Regions from separate parts of the Sulfobacillus thermosulfidooxidans genome, predicted to be linked through region 1. Evidence: riboswitches for the same ligand, from Rfam matches in the RefSeq annotation. Region 1 holds a riboswitch; each other region holds the start of a gene.

What was found. Region 1 has a riboswitch for cyclic di-AMP ahead of AOA63_RS05010 (glycosyltransferase). Riboswitches for the same ligand answer to the same signal wherever they lie in the genome.
Region 2: linked by a shared signal. The riboswitch ahead of AOA63_RS17955 (peptidoglycan-binding protein) and the one ahead of AOA63_RS05010 (glycosyltransferase) in region 1 are both predicted to bind cyclic di-AMP.
Region 3: linked by a shared signal. The riboswitch ahead of AOA63_RS13310 (ABC transporter permease) and the one ahead of AOA63_RS05010 (glycosyltransferase) in region 1 are both predicted to bind cyclic di-AMP.
Region 4: linked by a shared signal. The riboswitch ahead of AOA63_RS16250 (LysM peptidoglycan-binding domain-containing protein) and the one ahead of AOA63_RS05010 (glycosyltransferase) in region 1 are both predicted to bind cyclic di-AMP.

What each region holds. Positions count from the first base shown of each region.
Region 1 is NZ_LGRO01000001.1:950,065-954,706, reverse strand. Features, by position in the region: partial or broken gene tnpA (IS200/IS605 family transposase) at 1-187, opposite strand, end outside; gene AOA63_RS05015 (HAD family hydrolase) at 568-1,290, opposite strand; gene AOA63_RS05010 (glycosyltransferase) at 1,259-2,485, opposite strand; cyclic di-AMP (ydaO/yuaA leader) riboswitch at 2,563-2,689, opposite strand; gene ftsY (signal recognition particle-docking protein FtsY) at 2,724-3,638, opposite strand; gene smc (chromosome segregation protein SMC) at 3,649-4,642, opposite strand, start outside.
Region 2 is NZ_LGRO01000002.1:496,276-500,917, forward strand. Features, by position in the region: gene AOA63_RS17950 (DUF962 domain-containing protein) at 1-337, opposite strand, end outside; gene AOA63_RS17955 (peptidoglycan-binding protein) at 477-1,607, opposite strand; cyclic di-AMP (ydaO/yuaA leader) riboswitch at 1,617-1,756, opposite strand; gene AOA63_RS17960 (GtrA family protein) at 1,999-2,424, opposite strand; gene AOA63_RS17965 (glycosyltransferase family 4 protein) at 2,421-3,551, opposite strand; gene AOA63_RS17970 (YtxH domain-containing protein) at 3,920-4,189, shown strand; gene AOA63_RS17975 (hypothetical protein) at 4,186-4,611, shown strand.
Region 3 is NZ_LGRO01000001.1:2,736,798-2,741,439, reverse strand. Features, by position in the region: gene AOA63_RS13320 (ABC transporter ATP-binding protein) at 1-131, opposite strand, end outside; gene AOA63_RS13315 (ABC transporter substrate-binding protein) at 207-1,271, opposite strand; gene AOA63_RS13310 (ABC transporter permease) at 1,470-2,324, opposite strand; cyclic di-AMP (ydaO/yuaA leader) riboswitch at 2,415-2,538, opposite strand; gene AOA63_RS13305 (histidine phosphatase family protein) at 2,749-3,390, shown strand; gene AOA63_RS13300 (hypothetical protein) at 3,431-3,727, opposite strand; gene AOA63_RS13295 (ABC transporter substrate-binding protein) at 3,927-4,642, shown strand, end outside.
Region 4 is NZ_LGRO01000002.1:146,457-151,098, reverse strand. Features, by position in the region: gene AOA63_RS16255 (pyridoxamine 5'-phosphate oxidase family protein) at 1-388, opposite strand, end outside; gene AOA63_RS16250 (LysM peptidoglycan-binding domain-containing protein) at 697-1,854, opposite strand; cyclic di-AMP (ydaO/yuaA leader) riboswitch at 1,866-2,018, opposite strand; gene AOA63_RS16245 (LysR family transcriptional regulator) at 2,163-3,074, opposite strand; gene AOA63_RS16240 (DUF3147 family protein) at 3,162-3,506, shown strand; gene AOA63_RS16235 (DUF3147 family protein) at 3,589-3,936, shown strand; gene AOA63_RS16230 (D-alanyl-D-alanine carboxypeptidase family protein) at 4,051-4,642, shown strand, end outside.

The sequences.
Region 1 (4,642 bases):
ATTGCTTGATGATCGACAGTGGGGCTTCGCCAGCCGACCCGGCAAAATAACTTGGGGACCAGAGGCTGCCACCCCACAGCGCTCGCTCAATGCTTGTATAGGGCTTCTTACGGATCAGTCGGGAGGAAACGCCCTTGAGGCTATTCACCCGTCGAGAAATGGCGACCTTCAGCGGGTAGGTGATCAACTCTTAAGCCCCCAAATGCTTCTAGACATCCCTGACGTCATGCGATACAATCCCCGATGATGCTGGCGGGACAAGGTGGCGAATCAGGAGGGTCACTCCGATGGTCTCACGCCCCGCGACGCAGCCATGGTGGTTCCCCCAGAATCTCCGTCCTTTAGGGCGCGGAGGTTCAAGGAAGCTAATTGGACAAAAAACCATCATGCTGCCACACAATCAGGCGTTCTTAGCATTAAAAAGACGCTCGCCGCGTTCCTGTGTTGGAGCATGATGACAAATGCCCACATGGATTATTTAAAAAGGCATATTATTGTAAGTTTTGACCATGCATAAAGGGGCTTGGCTTTGGGCTTCTTCGGACGAGTCTATGCAAGCCTCAGTCGTTATTGACTTTGTGGTTCTAACCACTGCTGCAGTCCATCTAAAACACCTAATGCGCCCGGATAGCGCGAACGCACGATCCATTCAGGCAGGCAATTTCTTACCGAAGCATCCCCATTGGCCACCAAAACACCGGGATAGTGGTTAGCCAACATATCGCCGTCATTTTCTGCATCCCCCGCGACAAAACAATTTTGCGCTTTGACACCAATGCGGCGCAAAATATACTGCAAGGCACGGCTTTTCAGTGCAGTACAGGGCAAGATATCAAGTCGGCTTTCATTGGGATACCATAACATCCGCACTGTTAAATGATGCTGGGTTAAATACGATTTCACAATCGGCAATAAACTCGGATCTTGAAGTTCAAAAGCGACACGCCAATGGGAACTGCGTCCCCGATAAATGACCCCGGACACTTCGCTTAGTGCCGTGCGAAGGCGCCGCGGCGACCAATTACGACGTTGTTCAAATGCCCAATATTCATCGACTTCGAAGTGGGGACCCCAATAAATGTCGGCTCCCACATCGGTTGCGATCGCAAGCGGTGTGGGAAACCCATAGCGTGTAATAATTGAGCAGGCATTGTTCAGCGTACGACCGGTAAGATAAATAACTCCAAGCTCGGGATGAGCCAAAAGATAATCCCGAACTGCCTGTTCTCCCCCATGGCCGATTAAGGTTCCATCGATATCAGTAGCCAACACCCGCTTGATGGCGGCCACTGGACGCCACCTCCTCATACACTACATGTAGCCGTTGTGCCATGTGGTTAACGGTGTGGTGTCGTTGAATAATTTCTTGCCCGTTAGTTCCCATTTGTCTGGCACGATTAGGAGTTTGCCACAACTCTAACGCGTTTTGCCATAATTGGTCAATACGCGAACGCTCAACGAGAATGCCCGTGAATCCGGGCTCAATCCAGTCTTCCACACCCGGCACGTTGGTTCCGACAACGGCACAACCTGACGCCATAGCTTCAATTACAGCCATACCCAGAGTCGCTCCTTGATTCGGTGCAATTAACACCGTGGATGAACCCATATAGGTGGCAATGGCGTGATGAGGCATGGGACCGAGAAACCTCACATGCCCGTTAAGTTTTTCGGCTAAAGAGCGCAAAGTCGGGTTCGTTGGCTGTCCGTCTACAACCTCACCGGGACTTCCCCCAATAACCAAGAGTGTTAAATCCAAAGGCAACGAAGTACGCGTCATCACCTCAAGTACTTCTTGAATTCCCCGTCCTTTATTCAAACGGCCGACATATAAAATCGGAGGCTTATTTAAGCCCAATCCTCGTAATAACGGTCCAGCATCCCGCACAAAGAAATTAGTGATATCGACAGCGGGTGGTACAACATAAATAGGCACTTTCGGCGCCATTTGATGAATCATTTCACTTTCTTTCAAATAGGGCACCACAACGCCCTGGGCTTGTTCAATGAGTTGGCGCTCGGTTTGTAATCGGATGGAGGACATTTCATCCCCAGGTCGCATAATCCATTGACCCATTTTATATGGCGAATGAATCCAGGGTATACCCAATTCATGGGCCAGGCGCACAGCCACCATTCCCGAAATCCAGAAATGACTATGGATAATATGGTATTCGCGATGTTGTTCGCGAATCCACGTTAACGCTTGCTGAATAATCGCGTCCTGATTGCGATGCCAATCCTCATCTGACGACAAGCGCCCTTCCCAGCCGGTCAGTCGAATGACTTGTCCCAAATGGCCAAAGGAGTAGCGTTCGGGTAAGTGGTCTTGTTGACGTAATGTAATAATATCGACGGCATAACCTAGATGCTGAAGATTTCGGCCCATTTGCCGAACAATAACTTGTTGACCTCCCGTTTCACCGCCGTCCAAGGGATTTAACGGATCGGCGCGTAAGGAGATTTGTAGAACACGTTTCATCATCGTGCATAACCTCCATCGAACCGGGCAAAACAAAGCCCCGGATATTTCCCGGGGGAAGGAGTCAAATGAATTATTAGACCTTGAGCCCCCTACGCCTGCGAAGTTAGCTGACGGGTTCGGGCTGCGAGCATGCCCGTTGCATAGCAATTCACCCCAAAAGGAACGGGTCCTCCGCTTCTTAATCGAATTCGGCGTTATCAAGGTATATTTTGAGTATACGTGGGCAGGAGAAAAGGCGTCAATCGCCTAAAATGGCACGGACATAACTTTCCGCGTCAAACGGCATCAGATCTTCCACTTTTTCTCCGACACCGATAAAACGAATGGGAACACCCAGTTCCCGTTTTATCGACAGCGCAATGCCCCCTTTAGCTGTCCCATCGAGTTTCGTGAGGACAATTCCCGTTACATGAACCGCCTCCAAAAACACTTGAGCCTGAGCTAAACCATTTTGACCGGTCGTCGCATCAATAACCAACCAGACTTGATGGGGCGCATCGGGCCGTTCGCGCCGAATCACCCGAACCACTTTTTGCAATTCCTGCATAAGATTCGATTTATTGTGCAATCGTCCCGCCGTATCAATAATTGCTAAGTCACGAGAACGGGCAATGGCCGCTTGAACGGTATCATAAGCTACAGCAGCAGAATCGGCCCCCGCCCCTTGGCTAATTACGTCAACACCGGCTCGTTGACCCCATTCCTGCAGCTGTTCAACTGCGGCAGCCCGAAATGTATCGGCCGCCCCCAATATAACCTGGTACCCTTGGCGTTTCATCATGTACGCAAATTTTCCCGCCGTGGTTGTTTTCCCCGTGCCATTGACACCAACCATTAACCATATACTAGGTCTTTGCGGATCAAGAAGGGTAGGATCAGATGCTTTTTCAAATAGGTTCACCATAATGCGCCGGAGCAATTCCATGACGTCATCTGCACGCTGGGGATGCGCAATCCGGACTTCTTCTCGCAATTGGGTCAAGAGGTAGTCCACCGTATCATATCCAAGATCAGCTTCAAATAGGATTTCTTCGAGCTGATCCCATAAGGACTCATCCCATTGGCGTCCTTGAAACAGTGTCCGCAGACGTCCACCTAAACTGTCTCGAGTACGAGTCATTCCTTCTTTTAAACGATTCCAAAAACCAGCCATTGCCATTCACCTATCCTTCCTCTGCTAATGGAGTGTGTTCAATGCGGACGGAAACTAATCGACTGCGACCTTGACCGTCCCCAGCCACACCCCACAGTGCATCCGCTATAGTCATCGTTGATTTATGATGCGTCACAATCACATATTGGGTCCGTCCGTGATGCGCGCGAATGTATTGCGCGACTCTTTGAGCATTAGCTTCATCTAATGCTGCCTCGACTTCATCCAGAACGACAAACGGAGAAGGACGAACACTTAATAAGGCAAACAGCCAGGCAATGCCTCCGAGTGCCTTTTCTCCTCCAGAAAGCAAGGTCATGGTGCTCGGCTTTTTTCCTGGTGGTCGGATCCATAATTCAATGCCCCTTTCATCACCTTGGATCCACCGAAATCCGCCTTCTCCTCCCAACAATGATAAACAGGCTTGCTTAAATGCCTCCTCTACTTGAGAAGCCGTTTCGGCCAGGCGTGCATCCACCTCATGATCAATTTGCCGCAAGGTTTCCCGCAATTCATTTTTGGCGAGTTCGACATCATGTCGTTCGGATTCGAGATACGCTAGACGGTCTTCTAACTGTGTAAAAAGGGCATACACCCCGGGCCGTATGGGACCTAGCTGATCTAAAGCGCTTTGCCATTCGTCGAGTAAGGTTTTAGCTCGAGGAATTTCCTCATCCGGTAACGGCTCGCCATCCGGTGGCTCATAGCCATCCCATCGGGTTGTGGTTTTAAGCAACTGTTGTTCAATATACGTGATCCGCCCGGACATCTTCCGGTCCTCACTGTCAAGCGATCGAATGCGGCCTCCCAACTGTTGAACAGCGTCTCCCATTTGCACCAATGTCCTTTGATACTCCTGAATGCGTTGTGATTCGACATCAATTCGCTCTATCATATTCTCACGTTCCGCTCGGTGAGCCGAAAGTTCACGGAGAACCTCTTCCCTTTGTGTTGATAATTGTTGCCGTCGCTGAGAGATTTCCTGTGCTTGCACGGTCAAGCGT
Region 2 (4,642 bases), on a different contig from region 1:
ATTTTCCTTTCAACGGGTTGCGCGGCAAGGAGAAATCTTCAAAAGCAAATCCTCGTGTCAACATAATCCAAAATAATAACAGATCTGCTTGAAGAGAATACCGAGGAAAACGCCATGTTGCCGGTCGATTTTGTTCAATAAATAAATGGCCGTACCAAGCGAACCCATAACCCATGACAAGGGCAAGCAATAAATACCAAGCGTTAAAGGTTAGAAGAGCCAGCAAAATCGCAATCAACGCCGTGCCAGTGCCAATGAAATGGGTGAGACGCGTAGCGGACTTTTGGTGCTGCGCAAGATAATATGGCCAAAACTCTTCAAATGAATGCATTCTCATCTGTTTTTCACCTCATCATAATATTTCGCGAGAATCGCGGAAAATCCTTCCTTAGAGAGGCACAGACTAGCAATTTGATCTATTTTTTTCCATAAAAAATGAGAGCAGCGAAATACTGCTCTCATTGTCTAATGCGAAATTACTTGCCTAGAACATAGACGGTAACGGGCTCAATGCCAAAGTTGGAGACGGTTTGAGAATTGGCATCCATGAATATGTCAATTCGGTGTCCCACAATCGCTCCACCTGTATCCATTGCGCGGCCTAAAAATCCGCCGGCCGGCAAATTGGGATCGGTGTATCCGGTCACGTACACGTAGGATTTTAATGGAATGAGTGATGGATCCACAGCAATCATTCCCGGTTCCAAAGGTTGGCCAAATGCATCGACCGGTCCGTAGGGGTAGTTGTCTTTAAGACTCGGACCATATGCCGTTGCGCGCATATGATAGACCGCAATCACGGGGCGGCCATCAATCGTGCTGGGCGTAGAGGAAGACGACGAGGACACTTGCGACGCGTCTGATACGTTAGCCGCTTGGGTGCCTTGGGTGTTCTGACTGGAGGTCGTGTTGCTGACACTTGTTTGTGCCGTATTTGCAGCGGTCAGATCAGTATTGGGCGCTAAAATTCCGAGACCAATCAAAATCTGTTTCCAGGTATCATATGTGGTTACACCCGAAGGGGTCAGTCCCTGAGCTCGCTGAAAAGCTTCCACCGCTGCCTGGGTTTTAGGTCCAAAAATTCCATCTGTCGGTCCCACTTGAGTATACCCCAGTAACTTTAGGTCAGCTTGTAGCGTCGCCACCCAATGTCCTTGGGAACCGATGGAGAGTTTCTGATAAAGTGCTGGATGTTCTTGTGCATTAATGGGAGGCACATTGACGGAGAATGTCATAGGACCGGTGTAACGCGGAGTCAGATTAAACCCAGCTAAAATATCTTGCCAAACGGGCGGACTGGTCACTCCTGTAGGAGCAAACCCGTTATTTTCCTGGAAGGCCTTAAGAGCCGCCAGCGTTTTGGGTCCAAAGATTCCATCATCCGTTCCGACACTGTGGTATCCCAATAAATAGAGATCGGCTTGTAGTGTGGCCACCCAGTGTCCCACGCTCCCTTGTTGGAGCACTTGATTCATGGCAGGATGTTGCTGCGCTAACATTTGAGTGGTTTCGGGAATTGAGGCAGCTTCAGCAGATCCAGAAATCATCATACCGAGTGCTGCAGTCGCCCCAGTCATTAGGGCTCCGGCAAGAAAACGATAATGCATTAAACAATCTCCCCTCAACAATTTTGCCTCCGGAGTTAGCTGACGGGTTAGGGCGCGGAGAGTGGCCCCTTCGACCGAAAACTGTCGAATTCACCCCAGATTTGGATCCCCCGGTTGTTGAATCATCAACAATTTGGCTGGCGTCAGTTTAGGAAAGATTGGACAACCTGTCAGATGCCATAATGCTGGTTATCCTTGCGTTTTGCCCCACCCGCTGTCCCTTTTCAAGACAATCGCAATATTTGTCCATGATTGCGCTATCATACCAATTTTTAGCGCACAGGGTTTAAAGCGATGTGGGAAAGACCGCAAAAAATGACGTTTGGGCGAGATATTTGCTATCCTCTGGGATTTGACTGGAAGAAACATGTCACAAATTGGATCGGACAACTTACGTAAATACAATGAGTTTCATCATAATAAAACTTGTTAGGGAAGCTAAAAACATCGCTGCCAATTTAGCAATATTGTTGGCCATGACATGGGGAATGGCATGAATCTGCAAGACTAAAGGAGCAATTAACCACAAAATTAAATCGTTTACCACAATATTAATTAGTGACTGCACAATAAACAAAACGCGTTGACGCAGCGCTTCTTTCCCATGCTTTTTAACATTCTGGCGAAATGTCCAGCGACTATTCCAAATATAGCTGTTAAGGATTGCAGCCATTACCGCTAACGTGTTATACACCACGAGCTGATCGACATTCCGTGTAGGAATGAGCCAATACAACCCATTAAAAACTAATAGATCGATTATGGCATTCCCCAATCCGACCGATACGAATTGGATAAATTGCCATAGCCGACTCATTGATGTCCCTTTACGTGGCGAATCGCCGCCTCGTAGAGCGCCTCGAGTTCTTGCGTAGGTTCTTTCCATCCCCATTTCTCCGCTTCTTGGCGCGCCTTCACTCCAAGATCCGCCAGTAAAGTCCGGTCCTTCATCAATTCGCTTACCAATTGGGCTAATTGGTACGGTTGGGTACTCGGAAATAGTCTTCCTGCCCCACTGGGATCAATGAGTTCATGCGACGGTCCAGATTCCGCGGCCACAATGGGCAACCCCGAAGCCATCGCTTCTAATAACACCAAGCCTAACGTTTCTGTCGTACTCGGGAACACAAAAAAGTCTGCCGAGGCATATGCGCTTGCCAATTCTTCGCCTAAGAGTTTTCCGACAAATGTCGTAGGAGTCCGCTCAAAGCGCTGTTTAAAATAATCGACAGCCGGCCCATCACCGACCAAAGCCAGGTGCACACCGGGATTGCCTGGAAACAAAGATAATAACCGTTCTAATCCTTTTTCTTTAGCAATGCGTCCCACGTATAACGCAATGAGCCGATCAGCATGTCCACCGGTTAACCGTTGGCGCATGGCTTCGTTCCGGTGACGCGGATGAAATCCTGAGAGATCCACGCCTCGTCGCCACAGCCGCGCGTTTTTGATTCCATGCTGCGTAATTTCTTTCATAATGGCTTCAGATGTCGCCAAATTATACACAGCCTGGTTATGTAACATGCGCAAAAGTCCCCAGATTGCAGGCTTGGTAAATCCCAAATGGTAGAAGTCGGCATATTGCGCAATATTTGTATGATACGATGCCACTAATGGATATTGGCGGCGGCGCGCCGCATATACGCCTGCAATGCCTAAGACAAACGGATTCACCACATGAACCACATCGGGACGAAATTCATCGAGAAATTTTTGGACGCGAGGCAAGGGAATGCCCCAAGGCTTTCCTCCATAGACAAAAGACACGGAAAATGTGGGTACGGATTTTACCGGAATCCCTTCAAAAACAGGTTCTCCGCCACAAGGAGCCACAATAAATAATTCGTGTCCCATCCGTTTAAGTTCCCGGACTGTTTCCGTAATCCGGGTTACCACCCCATCCGTGGACGGCCGCCATGTTTCTGTAACAAATGCAATTCTCATATCTTCAACGCCCAAAAGTGCGTTTTTTGCACACTCAATCCCACCATGTATCTATGTTGACCCAAATATTCTTTGAACCAGCATAGTATATCATAGCCGATCTGTCCTGTCCTTTCCGCCTTCTGATCGCGTAAATCCCAATTGTTCGTAATATTCATCATCGATAGTCAGTTTCCATTGAGGCCATAATCCTCTCGAGAAAGGCATTCCACCAGACTCCATAAAGGCCCCAAAAAGACTCCTGTACGCTAAATTCATCTCATGGCTACCTGAGGGCATGTCTGGGCGTCTTTCACAATGCTATCTACCAGGACTTTTCCATCGCCTCGAGATATGTCACAATAGAAGAAAATCGAGGAGGCGAAATTATGAACGATCGCACATGGGATCGGTTAAGCGGATTAGTTGTAGGAGCCGCATTAGGCGTGCTCGCAGGAATACTTTTAGCTCCCAGCGCTGGCGCGGAAACTCGGGGCAGCATAAAAAAGAAAACGCAGGATTCCTTAGATCAAATTCAAAAGAATGTACGTGATATTCGCGAATCGTTAACGCAAAAAGGACAAGCTTTATTTAAAAAATCCGTAACCGAGATTCCGCTCGATGACAGTGAGGATCCTCACGAGGATCAAGGTGCATGACCATAAGCACCGCCTTAACGATTATTGCTATTTGTTTTGTCATCCTAACGTTAATTGTCGTCGGGCTCGGTGTCATGCTTATCATCGTAACTTTACGCGTCATCCGTCTAGAAAAGACCATTACACAGGAAGTATCTGTTCTTCGCCGGCAATTGGGGGAATTGATTCAAACGGCCCGGGAATCATCTTCCCGGCTTGGACAAACCGTTCAGGAATTTAAGGCTTCGGCGTATCGCATAGGACTGATTGCTACAAGCATTGCCGGACTCATCGAATCCCGTAAGGCGAAAACCCTCAAAGCTTCACGACCGAAAACCAAAGTACGTCCATGGTGGTTATCGACACTGGCCTTAGGTTATTCATTGTGGCACAAAAGACGCAAAACCAAACAGTCTCCCCCATCATCCAGTATCCCGTCGTAATGGCAGGCCTTCCTTGAACTCAGAACTCTCA
Region 3 (4,642 bases), 1.8 Mb from region 1:
CCCGACGGTCCAACAATACAGACAAATTCTCCGGGATGTAATGATAGGTTCACATGATCGACGGCTAAAACGGGCTGGCCGCCTTTTATAGTCGGTGGATAGAATTTCGTCACATTGTGAAGTTCAATCACCCGCAAATGCTCCTTTTTGATTACATCTGATAAATCACACCGGGAACATAGGTCATATAGACCGGATTTCCTGTGTTAGGTCCCACTTTTCCGCGAATGATCGTAGACCGTTTGGCAAAAAGAGGGATCAACATATTGGCTCATATTTGCTGGAACAGCACTGATTTGCCCCGTCTGTTTCAACCACTGGGCTGCTGACGTTAAGGATTTTGTGACCAAAGAGTCAGCAACCGTGCTGGAAGTTCCCAATCTTCGCAGGGTTAATTCCTGGGACAAGGTCGTAAAGTGCAAACCTTGCGCTTGCGCTTTGGCATCAGCGGCTGAAATTCCATTTAATTTGCCAATATCTTGGAATGACTGGTTAGGATGGGCATAGAAAAATTTGACACCAGCTTCTTCCGCTTGGATGAATTGATCCACCAATTGAGGATATTTGCTGGCAAAGTGCGAATTGACAACGGCCAAATTAAAAATTGGTGCTTGGTTGACCTGGTTTTGATCGTAAATGAGGATATGACCATGGTCTTGTTGCATTTCGTTTAAAAAGGGGGCCCATACGTAGGCGGCATCAATTTGATTGGTTTTCCAGGCAGCCACCATGTTGGGCGGAGCCATATTATCGATATGAACAGAAGAGACTGGAATGTGGTGCATTTGAAGAGCGGTATCTAGTTCAAAAGGTGACGTCGAGCCTTGCACCAAAGCTACCGTTTTCCCTTCCAAATCTTTAAGGGATCGAATATGAGACCCATTTTTAACCACTAATCCTTCGGCCGTGGTATACCGCTCCATAGCCCATATCACTTTCAAGGGAACTCCGCGGGCAATCGCAGAGGCTGTCGGGGGATTACCTAAGGTGGTCATAAAATCCAAGGAGCCGGAAGCCAAGGATGTCAGGGCCTCGGGACCCGATGAAAAATATTTCAAGACCACATGCGCATGCATATATTTTTGAAAGAAATTCTGCTCAATGGCCACGGATTCGGGATCTGGCGCATTTTCATAACCGATGGTGACCGTCGGTTCTTGCTTCGCTGCCGTAGCACTGCCGCACCCAGCTAACCCCACCAGGATAGGTAGGATGAAAACTCCCATCATAAGAGACTGCCGAAATTTCTTGGTTTGAAGAAATGCACGCACAAAACATCCTCCTTTGGTATTTTGTCATGGTGTTATGCGCCTCATGACTCACGATGACGGCATAAAATATATGCTCCACTGAGGTTAAGATCGTGACGTTACCCTTTCTTAGGACAAAAAGGTGACACAGCATCCCCGAGCATGACTACTTCCAGTCATACGAGAACGTGCTCTGTTTTAGAGAACAATCGGTAATGTTTATGCTTTCCCTTTCCATGGTGTGACTCGGTGCTCAATGCTGCGGATAATCAGTTCCATCCCGTAACCGAGAAGTCCAATGATCACGATACCGACAAAAACCACTCCGATCTGCAGTTCGTTTCCTGCTGATTCAATCATCCAGCCCAGTCCCTTGGATGCTGCAATCATTTCGGCAGCGACAAGACAGGTCCATGCAATGCCGATACCAACTCGCATGCCCGTAAAAATTTCCGGAAGTGCCGATGGCAAAATGACATAACGGAACAACTGTCTTTTGTTGGCTCCAAGGCATTGGGCTGCCCGAATACGGGTCTCTTGTGCACTTTTTACCCCGCTCATGGCGCTAATGATAATAATGGGAATGGTACAGAAAAAAATCAGGATGACTTTTGAGGTTTCGCCAATGCCAAACCAGACAATCATCACAGGAATATAGGCTAGCGGGGGAATAGGACGAAGGAATTGTAATAACGGGTCAATGGCTAAAAAGACCCAGTCTGATGATGCCATCCAAAATCCAATGGGGATCCCAACCACAACGGCCGCTAAAAACCCTGCCGTAATACGGCCCATGCTATATAACGTGCTCGTTAATAAGGGAACACCGCTATAACCTATTGTGGCAACCGAAATGAAATCATGAAAAACAGATCCGGGTGAGGGGAGGGCTGTGGATGAAACCCAGTGAAGAGCGGAAATTAACCACCATACCACAATGACCAGGACCGCCACTAACCAGGGAACGTAACCTTTATACGGTTTTTTTTGCATCGCCCCCGTCAGGCCTTCTGGCGTTTGACTCACCACGCCATTTTTTTGTTCCTTCTCAGGCGTCACCCATGAATAACCCATAAAGCGTACCTCCTTAAAAACTGAGGTTCTCATCTCCTATCAATCGAAAAATCACCAAATCGATAAAAAAACCGGGACGAGCCCGGGCAACTGTCCAAGCTTTCCATGCCGACGAGGTAAGCTGACGGGCTAGGGCGGAAAGCTGCCCCCTTACGTACGCCCCGAAAATTGGGTCCCCCGTTCGTGTTTGCACACGATTTGGCGATTAATTCAATTGATTCCACTAAGCCCTAGCGTACTATATGTACAAAGGACTGTGTGTGTTCCTTTTCAGCCTATCATGAATTCGGTGCTTGGTGCAATTTTGTGGATGATTGACAAATTTGCGAGAGCGCAATAAATTCTCCCCATGACTTCGGAATTTCAGTAAGATAAAAAGCGCCTAGTCCGTTGTGCTCAACTATTTCTCACAGGAGGTTTTCTGTTGCCCTCATACGCTGATGTATTATTGGTCCGGCATGGTGAAAGTGAAGCCAATGCAGTAGGCCGCTTCGCGTGCCGCACATGGGACCCACCCTTAACTCCCGCCGGTTCTTTAGAGGCCGAGCGACTCGCTCGGCAATTGCTCAATGCTCCCATTCGCTATATTGTCACGAGTCCTTTGTTACGCGCCAGGCAAACCATTCTGCCCTTGGCACGGATCCATCAGATTGATCCCGTCATCTTGGATGACTTGGCAGAAGTTGATTTAGGACAGTGGGATGGTCACCGACTGAAAGATTTAGAAAACGCCAATTCCCCTGCTTTCCAGGCATGGCGGCAAGATCCGGAGAATAATCCCCCTCCCGGCGGAGAAAGTATCATGACCGTGGGTCAGCGTGTGTTGTCCGCGCTCTCGCAGTTCCTTCAAACTTGTGAGCCCAGTACCTTAACCGTAGCAGCAACACACGCTGATTGTATTAAAGGGGCCCTGCTCGTTATTTTGGAAGCCCATGGACCGGCTGCCCGCCATATTTGGGTACCGAATACCGGGCAACTGCTGCTACGGTGGTTTGATAATGGACGCTGGGTCATCATTTTCTCGCCGCTGTGTAATGCCCGGGAAGAAGAGTGCGACTTAGATTAGATTAACCATCATGACTCCACTCTTACGCACTATAAGTCTTTTATAGCACATCGTGATGGTTTAATGGCAGATCCCAAAGCAAGCGGTGCATTAATTCCGCTGTTTTAATCATGTCCTGATCTTTAGGCCGTGCCCAAAAATACAACGAAGGCTGTCCTGCGGTGTGATACACTTCGATCCATTTTTTCGCTGCCAAGCGTTCAAGAATCGGGGTAACAATGTGGGGTTCGAGACGAGCATCCCCACAGATAGTCCCGATTGTCACCGCCCGGCGCCGGTACCATAAGGACCATAATACGCGTTCAGTATAGTCGTTGATGTCTTTAGGATGATCCATCGTCACAACCTCCTTAGATGTGCCTCGTTTGGAAAATGCCCCCACTTGTTCTACAATATTCCCGAAATTTACAAATTGAGTCCTGACCGAGTTTTACCTTGTCAATGAGAGCGCATCATCATACACTCTCATTATGGCAAAGGTCCTGGACGGAAACATTGTGTAATTTCATCAAGAGTATCAGTCTAAAGGAGAAAACATGTTGAACCGTTTTGCAAGAGTCCTAAAGGTATTGGGGCTCGGTCTTAGCCTTGGTCTCTTGGCGGGCTGTGGACAGACTGTAACCCACGTGAAATCGGCCGAAGTCCATAGAATTACGATAACGGATGATACTGGACGTACTGTTATTCTCCCGCATAAAGCCACCCGCATCGTCACGATTGCCCCAAGTAATACTGAAATCGCTTTAGACTTGGGACTCAAAAATGAGATTGTGGGCACCGATACCATGACATTTGAGTACGCGCCGCCTCCATGGGCAAGCGAATTGAAGGGGCTCCACAATATCGGTTCGTCTTTCCCCTCCATCAATATCCAGCAAATCGTGGCGACGAAGCCCAATTTAGTGCTTGCGATTCCCGGCATTAAGGGATTATCCGCTCTACAACACTTTCACATCCCCGTTATCATTTTAAGCCCGCAAAATATAAACGGCGTCTATCATGATATTCAAATTGTTGGAATAGCCACGGGTCGAACGCAACAGGCCAAAACGTTAATTTCCCAGTTAAAAACCGAATTAAATACTCTTCAGCGCCTCGTGCGCAAAAATATCCATCATACTCCCACCGTCTTTTTGGATTTGGGACAATTATATTCCGCGGGACCCAATAGTTATCTCAACAACCTCATTACAATGGCTGGAGGGAAAAATATTGCTGATCAATTTGCTCATACGGCCTATCCTATACTGAC
Region 4 (4,642 bases), on a different contig from region 1:
CCTGGTGGATGGTTGCCATAATAATTTGACGGATTCCGGGATAGTGAGTGGGAAAGGATGTAGAAAGTTCCTCCCACTTTAAATCAGTGGGACGGACGGAATATCCTCTTCCATACAGCCGGAGGATTTGAGGGGGACCTTCAATCGCCATAAACATGAAGGTAATGCGTCCGTTTTCTAAAATATGGGCGGCGGTTTCATTGCCGCTTCCCGTGAGGTCAAGATATCCCACTTGTGTGGGAGAAAAAATCCGGAACACATCATAGCCTTTGGGGGAGAGATTGACATGGCCTTGTGCAGTGAGAGGAGCTGTGGCCACAAAGAAAATCGGTTGCCGGGAAATGAAGGCTTCATGCTCCGGTAGGAGTTTATCAAAAATTTTTCCCATATTGTTCTCCTTCGCTCTCTGACTGATTATGCTGCCGGCTCAAAAACAGTTTATCAGTATGCTCCCTAGTGTGGATAGGGTCCTTTGTAAATAAATTGGCCACTGTTTTTGGCTTTTGGGACAAGGCAAAGATTTATCCTAAAAGGCGCCCAGACATAAACTAACATTACTAATTTTAACTTAATGATATGACTTATGTCATGACGTGATAACGTTGTTTCTCAGTGAGGAAAGGAATATCGCGAGAATACTTATTTAGAAAAAAAAGAGACGAAGACCGAAGTCTTCGTCTGAGTTTTGTATTAGGGTTACGGGTTTACAGTGCCTGCGCCATAATAGTGATCCAGATAATAGGGACTATTGAGGTTTGATATGCGCACCGTTTGGCCTGGTTCTGGAGCTTCGATAAAGGCCTGAGAATAGCCTAAGGCCGGATCGGCTCCAATATAAATGCCAACATGGGATGCACCGGGACCATCTGTGCTAAAGAACACGAGATCTCCGGGTTGCAACTGCGATTTGGCGATTTTGGTCACATAAGAGTACTGAGCCCAGCTCGTGCGCGGCATGGGCACACCGTTTTGCCGGAAAACATAATAGACCAATCCCGAACAATCAAATCCCGTGGCGGGCGTCGTTCCTCCCCAGACATATGGAATACCTAAAAGATGTTCCGCGGTGTTAACAATAGCCTGTCCAAAACTGACCGACGCATTTTGAGCAGGCAATTGAACCGTGGCGCTCGATGAGGCTTGTCCATTACCGGGGATTTGGAGGACTTCGCCAACATATAACACATTTGGGTTCGCCAAGTGATTATAGGAAGCCAAAGTCTGCCATGAAATTCCGAATTTTTGGGCAATTAATCCCAAGGTATCGCCGGCCTGAACCGTATATGTTGTAGAGGAAGAACTGGCAGGAGAAGATGCGGGACTAGCGCTAGAACTTGTCGAACCAGATGTTGTACCAATCACGAGAACTTGTCCGACAGCGATGAGGTTCGGGTTCGCTATATGATTCCATGCCACGAGTTCTGCGACGGTAACTCCGAACCGAGCCGCAATACCGCCTAAGGTGTCACCGGGCTGCACAGTATAGGTCGTCGAATGGGCGGTATCAAAAGTGAGAGAAGCACTAGTTGTTCCCGAACCTAAGGCTGTGCTGGACGCTGCATTGCTAATGCGCAGGACTTGTCCGACATAAATCGCATTAGGATTACTAATGTGATTTAAGGCGACTAATGTCGCAACGGAAGTATGGAACCGATATGCAATACCACTTAATGTGTCCCCAGGTTGCACGGTGTAATAACGCGCGGATAAAAATTTCGGGGCGGCACTGGTGTTGGCAGATGCGAGTGTCACAGTAGATGATGCCGACACAGTTAACATACTAATGGCCGCAGGCACAGACAATAAGCCTACTGCAATGCTCGCAGCGACTTTTTTTGACCGTAAAAGATTCAAGAAATAGGCTCCCTTCCTTCGGATATTGCCTTCGAGGTTAGTTCACTGGTTCGGGCTGAAGGAGCCCTACATTTGCCCGTTATGGCAAACGATTCACCCTAGGATAAAATCCTAGTAATCCCCCGTACGTAATTACAAAAATTACGATTCGGCGCGTGGAGTCGGACACACTATACGAAATAACGATTAATTTGTCATTATATGTAGAGACCAATTATTACCCAATAGAACCATTTGACACGTGCAATGACCATTTATCACGTTTTTTCTCAGATTTAGGAGATAAATTCCCAAAACCTCTCAAAATGTTACTTAGATTGCCATCCATAGCTGCGAAGAAATGCCAAAAACGTTTGCACGGGATCAGGTAGGCGTCTATGCGCGCGCCAAATCATACCAATGTCTCGCGTATTGCTTTCTGCTAGGCGCACAAAGCCAATGCGGCGGGATTGAATTTCTAATTCCACTGTACGTTCAGGTACCACACTAATCCCAAAACCGTGTTCCACAAAACCAATAATGGCGCCAATGCTCGTGAGTTCATGAACGATGTGGGGATTAAAACCACGGGCTTGGGCCATGCGAAACAACGCATCACGAAGTCCATAACCCGGTTCCATTGTAATGAAAGGCAGGTGACGGACCTGTTCTAATGACAAGGGGCCTGGCGGCAAAGGCATCGCGTGGGGCGTAATAAGAATCAGCTCTTCTGTCCACAGGGTTTCAACAGCCAAGAGAGGATCGCTTAAAGGTAAATCGACTAAAGCGAGATGAAGATCACCCGCTGTAATGGATTTTAACAGGCGTTGAGAGCTGCCTTCTGTTACTGCAAATTGGATGTCTTTATGCATTCGTTGATATTGACGAATTACAGTGGGAAGAATGGAACGGGTGAGAGTGGGTAACACGCCCATTGCAATGGTTCCATGAGCGGAAGAGGCTCCTTGAATTTCGGCTTTGGCGTCATCAACATTTTGTAACACGCGAAGAGCATAGCGAAGCAGCGTGGCCCCATCATCGGTGAGTTCGACGCCTTGAGCATGGCGGATAAATAAAGGGTGGCCCAATTCTTCTTCCAATAACTTGATTTGTTGACTAATGGTGGGTTGGGACACATATAGACTGGCCGCACCCTTCGTGATGCTTTTATGATCCGCGACAGCTACAAAATACTCGAGTTGTTTAAGTTCCATCGGCAATTGCCTCGTTTTCCTAGACATAGATTTTTCCTATGCACAATTATAACAAAACCATCTTAGACGACGTGGAGAATTCATTGTAGTCTTAATTATGAGGTGAATGAGGTCATGGATCTTCTATTGAAGTTCTTAATGGGTGGTTTCGCGGTTTCATTTGCAACGTGGCTTACGAAAAAAGTAGGTGGTAAAGCTGGAGGATTTTTGGCGGGATTTCCGGCCGTGTTTACATCGGCTTTGATTGTGGGAGCTCTGGCCCATAACGGACCGCATTTAGATCGTATTCTCCGCCAAATGGCGATGGGCGGGGGCGTGTCGTTGATTGCCGGAATGGCTGTCACCTTAGTTGCTCCATATGTTTTCAAGCATCAGCGTTTTCATTGGGCTTTTGGATCGCTGCTATTGTTTTGGGGAACCATCGCCGGTTTAACGGTTGCGGTGATGCAATCACTTTAAGTTTCTAGCGTTTCTCAAGAATTTACCCTTACACGCATGCTTAGAGGTTGTCCCTGTTTATATCACTGAAGGAGGCATCATTATGGTGTCAATCATTCGTTTTGTTGTTGGGGGATTGATTGTTGTTTCGGTCAGTCTTGTAACCCGGGCCGCTCCGTTTCTTTCCGGAATTTTATCCGGATTTCCAGCAGTATTTCTCACCTCTTTGGTTTTTATTTATTTATCTTCAGGTCATCAAGGAGTGCGAGCTTACACTACTACGGCCATTTGGGGCATGATCGCCACGTTTTTTGCTGTAGCGGGAACAGTTTTAGCCACTTACGGTCACTTACCATGGCCTGTTGTTATCGTCATGGGACTTGTCGTGTATGCCGTATTTGTGGGCGCGGCCATTGTGCTGACCACGAAAAGACAGATTCCCACAGTCTAACAGGATTTTGGTACAACACATCATAAAAGTGGTAACCCAGGGCGCATCCTGGGCGTTTTTTATTTGTGGAATTCTGTTTCATGATTTGTCGATTTTTAGGAAAGAGGGATCGCTGTGGCAAAATGGACATATTTGGCGGGGATTGGTGTTGTCGTGGTTGGGGCATTAGGGATACAAATTGGTCGACCCGTGGGGGCCGCCACCTTGACGTCAACGCTCACACCCCCACATATGGCGACAGCATTGCAGATGGACTGGCCAGGTGGTCCGGAGTCATATTTAGCTCTTAGCCCTGGTGGCAAAGTGGGCGCTGCCGGCCCAAATCAGCCGATTCCTGTTGGCAGTGTGACCAAAATGATGACGGCTTATTTATTGTTACAAAAATATCCATTGGGACTCTATAGCCAAGGACCATCGGTGACTGTTACCGCCCACGATGTTCACGAATACCAACAAGATATTTTAAGCCAGCAATCCGTGGCTAAGGTGGTACAAGGCGAAAAATTGTCGGAACGCGATATTCTTGAAGGTCTGCTTGTGGCATCTGGCAACAATATCGCCCATATTGCGGCCGACTGGGTATCTGGCTCTTCCCAGGCTTTTACCCAGCTTATGAATCAAGAAGCTAAGAAGCTTGGTTTGCATCATACTCATTTTGTCGGGCCGAGTGGGTTAAATCCTGGAAATGTCAGCACTCCCCGGGATG